DNA from 2 places in the Breznakia sp. PFB1-19 genome. Region 2 is predicted to be linked to the other one. Evidence: a T-box and tRNA genes for the amino acid it is inferred to sense, from the RefSeq annotation. Region 2 holds a T-box; the other holds one or more tRNA genes.

Region 1 (3,424 bases), on a different contig from region 2:
AAAGTAGAAAATATTGCCGGAATTACATACGATACAACAGAGTATACAGCGACATATGAAGTCACAGACAATGGTGATGGAACATTGCTTTTAACTAGAAAATCGGGAACAGATTTAACAGCAACTAGTGATGTGACATTTACAAATACATATGCTGCTAATGGAAGTGTTGCCTTTGCAGGAACAAAAACACTAACAGGAAGAAACTTTACTGCAACAGATGTATTCTCATTTGATCTATACAAAGTTGAAGGTGGTGTAGAAACTTTAGTGGATACACAAACTATCAACCCAACAAATGGATCAAGCGAAACATTCACATTTAAAACAATGAATTACACACTTGCAGATAAAGGTAAAACGTATACATACAAGATTGTTGAGAAAGCAGGAAGTATTGATGGAATTACATACGATACAACTACATACACTGCTACTTACGAAATTGTTGATAACGGTGATGGAACATTAGCTGTTCAAAGAAAAACTGGAACAGATTTAACACATGCACCATCAGTTAGCTTTGTTAACGCATACAAAGCAATTATCACGAAAGGCGATGTTGTCCTACATAAAATCGATTCTGCTTCTAAGAATGCTTTAGAAGGAGCTGAATTCAGTTTATATAAAGCAGATGGAACGCTTGTAACTGAAAAACTTATGAGTGATGCAAACGGAGTTATCTCGGCTGCTAATTTAGATGAAGGAAACTATTATTTCCAAGAAACGAAAGCTCCTAAAGGATACCAATTAAATAAAGAAAAGATAAACTTTGAAATCAAAGCAAATCAAACAACTGCCGTATCCTTAATGTTTGAGAATGAAAAGACACCTGATAAACCAGTGGTATTCCGTCCGAGTACTTCACCAAACACAGGTGATCCAAACAATACACCATACTATCTATTTATGTTATTACTAAGTGGTGTAGTAATTTCTGGAACATCATTTAAATTCGCAAGAGCAAAAAAGAGAAAATAGAAAAACACTGAAAAAGGCGTGAAAATACTCGCGCCTTTTGGTGGTGTCATAATGTATTTACATAGTACAGCGTAAAATGACAAGATTAATGTAAAACAGCCCATGAGCGATAATGCGTTCATGTGCTGTTTACATGCAATAAGATTAGACATTGCTTTGATCAAAAGTAATTTTGACTGCCATTTGACTGCCAAAACATGATAAAACGTGATAAAACGTGATAAAACGTGATAAAACGAGTGATTGTTGAAGAATAAAAAAATAGTGTCCAATCAATATTGATCAGACACTTTCTTTCCAAATGGTGGTCCCGGTCGGAATCGAACCAACGACACAAGGATTTTCAGTCCTTTGCTCTACCGACTGAGCTACGGGACCATTTGGTTGCGGGGACAGGATTTGAACCTGCGACCTCCGGGTTATGAGCCCGACGAGCTACCGAACTGCTCTACCCCGCGATGAATAAAATAAATCATAAAACTTAAATAATAATGGCGGAGGAACTGGGATTCGAACCCAGGCGCCAGTTTCCCGACCTACCGGTTTTCAAGACCGGACCCTTCAGCCACTTGGGTATTCCTCCAGATGTCTTAAGTTTTATATATTGGTGGACCCTACAGGACTCGAACCTGTGACCCACCGGTTATGAGCCGGATGCTCTAACCAACTGAGCTAAGGGTCCAGCATATAACTACAAATAATAAATGGTGGCTGAAGTGAGACTCGAACTCACGACCTTCCGGGTATGAACCGGATGCTCTAGCCAACTAAGCTACCCAGCCATTTATAATGGTCGGGAAGACAGGATTCGAACCTGCGACCCCCTGGTCCCAAACCAGGTGCACTACCAAGCTGTGCTACTTCCCGATATCGAATGGCGCGCCCGGCAGAAATCGAATCCACAACCTTCTGATCCGTAGTCAGACGCTCTATCCAGTTGAGCTACGGGCGCATTTTTTATCGCTTGCTTTCGCAATGCTTACTAATAATACCAAATATCATATTGCATTTCAAGTACTTTTCGATAATTTTCTGCGGGTTTTTTTATTTGCCTTTTTTCAATGGTTAGATTACACTACAATTAAGGAGAATATACCCATGAAATATATCTTTATCATAAACCCAGAAGCCGGAAAAGAAAAGAGTAAAGTCAAATTGGATAATGAAATTCGTAGTGTCTTTAAGGATACAGACTTCATTGTTGAATATACAAAATATCCAGGACATGCTACAGAAATTGCAATGATGCATGCATCAACAAAAGAAGAAATGATCATCTTTGCTTGTGGTGGAGATGGGACGATAAATGAAGTAGTAAATGGGATGTATAAATATAAGAATGCAAAGTTAGCCCTAATACCAATTGGTACTGGAAATGACTTTATCAAATTCTTCAAGAAGATCTCAAAAGATGATTTCTTAAATTTAGAGGGATATAAAGATGGTCAAGATTTGCCATGTGATCTAATCTATTCCAATAACCGGGTGTGCTTGAATATTGCATCGGTTGGATTTGATGCACGCGTTGTGCAAAAGGTTGCGCGTTTTAAACGCTTACCTTTTGTGAATGGTGGATTTGCATATATCTTAAGTGTATTTAATAGTTTCTTAGCATCGATGAAGTTTCATCAAGCATTAAAAATTGATGATACATATATTGACTGTAAGAACTATATTTTTATTGTTGCGGCAAATGGAAGTTACTATGGTGGAGGATTTCACCCAACACCTGATGCTAAAATTAATGATGGTTTTATTGATGTGATTACTATTGATGCATTAAGTCGCCTACGTGTAATGACATTAATTAAAAAATATAAAGCAGGTGAACATCGAAGTTTTGATTTTGTGAAAGAATTTCGATGCAAGAAATTGCAAATTCTGGGGAAGAAAGAAGTTGTATTGAATATGGATGGTGAGACAATTAAAGTCAAAGATCCTATAATTGAAATCTTGGAAAAGCAAATTACGTTATACTTACCAAAAAAGAATGAAACTGCTGCATAAGAAACATGCAGCTTTTTTGTGTAAAGATGATTTGATATTTTAGCTATCTATGTGTAAAATATGTATAGAGTGTCTAATAATAGAATCGTATTATAGATACGTATTAGTGTTTAAGAAAGAGGGAAACAATGAGAAAAGTAAAATTATTATTTGTGAGCATGTTAGTCATGTTCTCTGTGATCATGACAGGATGTTCAGGTTCGTCAGGACCAAGCGCAGAAGAGATTATGGAAACAGGTGCCAAGAAAGCAAAAGACATTGAATCAGGACATTTAGATATGGAAATGAATATTGATGTCGCAATTAATGTTGATGGTTCAAAAATGGCAGTCAAAATGGGAATGGACATGGATATGGACTATTTCGAAAAAGACAACAAAGCACATGGAACTACAGATGTAACAATTAAAGCATTAGGGATGAATGAAAAAACATC
Region 2 (3,424 bases):
GCAATGCCTTCTCGTGAGGCATTTTTTAATTGCCAGAAAGGAATTTATTGATGAAAGATTACATTTTTACCAGTGAAAGTATCACTGAAGGGCACTCAGATAAAATCTGTGACCAAATTGCTGATGCGATTTTAGATGCTGCATTACGTGAAGATCCAAATAGTAAAATGGCGGTGGAAGCGACAATTAAAGATGATTTTGTGTTAATTTATGGAGAAGCAAACACGAAAGCAGTAATTGATTATCCAGCAATCGCGAAAGCAGTAATTAAGAAAATTGGCTATGAAGAAGACTATAATGTACTTGTGAAAGTAAACCGTCAAAGTGCAGAAATCTATGCTGCTGTAGAAGAAAATGATGGAGAAGTTGGTGCTGGTGACCAAGGGTTGATGTTTGGTTATGCATGTGATGAATCTGATGAATACATGCCTGCTCCAATTTATTATGCACACAAACTGGCACGTAAACTTACAGAAGTACGTCGTCAACATGCAGATATTTTAAAACCAGATGGAAAAACACAAGTATCTGTTGAATACAAAGATGATAAAGTAAGTCGTATTGATACAGTTGTTGTTTCTACACAACATGCTGAAGGTGTAAGCCAAGAAGAAATCAAAGAACTTATTATGAATGAAGTCGTACGTCCTTCATTAGAAGTAGAACTTGTTGATGAAAATACAAAATACATTATCAACCCAAGTGGAAGTTTCATTGTAGGTGGATCCTTTGGTGATTCAGGAACAACTGGACGTAAAATCGTCGTAGATACATACGGTGGAATGGGACGTATTGGAGGAGGATGTTTATCAAGTAAAGATCCAACTAAAGTGGACCGTTCTGCAGCATATTATGCACGTTATGTTGCCAAAAGTGTAGTAGCTAATAAACTTGCACGTCGTTGTGAAGTTCAAGTTGCTTATGCAATTGGTAAAGGAGAACCTGTATCGTTATTAGTAGATACATTTGGTACAGGAGTTACAAGTGATGAGCAACTACTTGAAATCATTAAAAAGAACTTTGATTTCTCAGTACGTAACATTCTTGAAGAACTTGATCTGAAAAAACCAGTATATGCAAAAACTGCATGTTATGGACATTTCGGAGATCCTCAATTCAGTTGGGAAAAAATTAAAAAAATCGAAAAATAGAGAATTTAAAGACAGTTTCACTTATGAGACTATCTTTTCTTTTCAAATACAGGTATTTGCATATTCTCTTTAATTATTGGACAAAGTATATTATAATAGGTTGGAATAAGCGATGAGAAAAAGAGTAAGTATGAAACATTCTCTAGAGAGCAAATGGTTGGTGTAAATTTGCGAATGCGTCATAGTGAAGATGGTTTTTGAGCTTTCATATCGATATGTAGGTATGAACGTATGCGGCGTTAACGCACTTAAGGTATGTATAAGCATACAAAATAAGGTGGTAACACGGTAGTCTCGTCCTTTGGGTGGGATTTTTTATTTTATATGGAGGTAACATGGAAAAGAAAAAGTATTATCTAACAACCCCAATTTATTATCCAAGTGATAATTTTCATATTGGGCACTGTTATACAACAGTAATTGCAGATACATTAGCACGTTATAAACGTGCCAAAGGTTTTGATGTATTCTTTTTAACAGGTACAGATGAACATGGACAAAAAATTGAAGAACGTGCAAAACTTGCTGGAACAGATCCAAAGAGTTTCGTGGATAAAATTGTCGCTAATGCGCAAGACTTATGGTCATCATTAGGAATTACATACGATAAGTTTATTCGTACAACAGATGAATATCATGTCAAAGCTGTTCAAAAGATGTTCCGTGATTTATATGAAAAAGGGGATATCTATAAAGGTGAGTATGAAGGTTGGTATTGTACACCAGATGAGTCATTTTGGACAGATTCACAACTTGTCGATGGAAAATGTCCAGAGTGTGGACGTGAAGTAAAAAAAGTAAAAGAAGAATCGTATTTCTTACGCTTAAGTAATTATCAAAAACAATTAGAAGAATACTTGGAAAGTCATCCGGAATTGATGCAACCAGAATCTCGTTATAAAGAAATGTTAAATAACTTCTTAAAACCAGGTCTTCAAGATTTATCGGTTTCAAGAACAAGTTTCAAATGGGGAATTCCTGTTGATTTTGATCCAGACCATGTAATCTATGTATGGATGGATGCACTTTCAAACTATATTACAGCACTTGGATATAACAGTGATGATGATTCTTTGTTTCAAAAATACTGGCCAGCTGAACTACATTTAGTTGGTAAAGAAATCTTTAGATTCCACACATTAATTTGGCCAATTATGTTGATGGCACTTGATTTACCATTACCAAAACAAGTGTATGGACATGGATGGCTAGTTATTGATGGTGGAAAAATTTCTAAATCATTAGGTAACTATAAAGATCCACGTGTATATATTAATGACTATGGCGTAGATGCTGTACGTTATTACTTATTAAGTGAAGTACCATTTGGAAATGATGGAAACTTCTCAGAAAAACTACTTGTGGAAAGAAGTAATTCAGATTTAGCGAATGTTCTTGGTAACTTAGTAAACCGTACAGTAAGTATGACAAACAAATACTTTGGTGGAACTGTAACAAATACGAAAGTACATGAAACTGTAGATGAAGATTTAATTCGTACAGTAAACGAGTTAAATGCAAAAGTAGAAGCGAAAATGGATACATTACATGTGGATGCAGCAATTGCTGAAATCTTCAATGTATTAAAACGTACCAACCGCTATGTTGATGAAACAACACCTTGGGTGTTAGGAAAAGATGAAAGTAAACAAGATCGTCTACAAACTGTCTTATTTAACTTGCTTGAAGCAATTCGTGTTTGTACAATCCAACTTGAAGCATTCATTCCAAAAAGTGCACAAGCGATTTTTGATCAACTACAAACAGATGCACGTACATTTGATACTGTTTCCTTTGGTAGTGTGGATAGCTACACGGTCGTAGAAAAACCTTCCATTCTATTTGCGCGTATTGATGAAAAAGAATTAGAAGAAAAATGGGCAAAAGAAGCTGCTGCAGTTGAAGAAACTACAGAAGAAGTACAAGAAACAAAACCAGAAATTACATTTGATGATTTCATGAAAACGGAAATGAAAGTTGGTTTAATCGAAGCGTGTGAAAAGCATCCAAAAGCAGATAAACTACTTGTTTCACAAATCAACATTGGAACAGAAACACGTCAAGTGGTAAGTGGAATTGCGCCAGACTATACACCTGAAGATATGATTGGTAAAAAAGTTATCGTCGTGACAAACTTAAAACCAGCAAAAATTCGTGGTGTGGAAAGCCAAGGTATGATTCTTGTTGGTGAAGATGCAAATGGTATTGAGGTTGTAAATCTTAAGAGTATGGAACCAGGAGCAACTGTTCGCTAATGAAGCAACATAAACGAT

Evidence for each region. A T-box is a leader RNA that pairs with one kind of tRNA and senses whether it is charged. The one in region 2 lies ahead of metG (methionine--tRNA ligase), so its partner is inferred to be a tRNA-Met.
Region 1: it encodes a tRNA-Met, which carries the amino acid that the T-box ahead of metG (methionine--tRNA ligase) is inferred to sense. The anticodon was not compared.

Annotation. Positions count from the first base shown of each region.
Region 1 covers NZ_JARXXJ010000022.1:27,376-30,799, forward strand. The annotation lists gene M2098_RS09515 (FctA domain-containing protein) at 1-981, shown strand, start outside; tRNA gene M2098_RS09520 (tRNA-Phe) at 1,284-1,359, opposite strand; tRNA gene M2098_RS09525 (tRNA-Met) at 1,363-1,439, opposite strand; tRNA gene M2098_RS09530 (tRNA-Ser) at 1,474-1,564, opposite strand; tRNA gene M2098_RS09535 (tRNA-Ile) at 1,587-1,663, opposite strand; tRNA gene M2098_RS09540 (tRNA-Met) at 1,687-1,763, opposite strand; tRNA gene M2098_RS09545 (tRNA-Pro) at 1,772-1,848, opposite strand; tRNA gene M2098_RS09550 (tRNA-Arg) at 1,857-1,933, opposite strand; gene M2098_RS09555 (diacylglycerol kinase family protein) at 2,080-2,988, shown strand; gene M2098_RS09560 (hypothetical protein) at 3,117-3,424, shown strand, end outside.
Region 2 covers NZ_JARXXJ010000005.1:54,912-58,335, forward strand. The annotation lists gene metK (methionine adenosyltransferase) at 51-1,151, shown strand; T-box leader at 1,255-1,456, shown strand; gene metG (methionine--tRNA ligase) at 1,487-3,406, shown strand; gene M2098_RS03930 (GNAT family N-acetyltransferase) at 3,406-3,424, shown strand, end outside.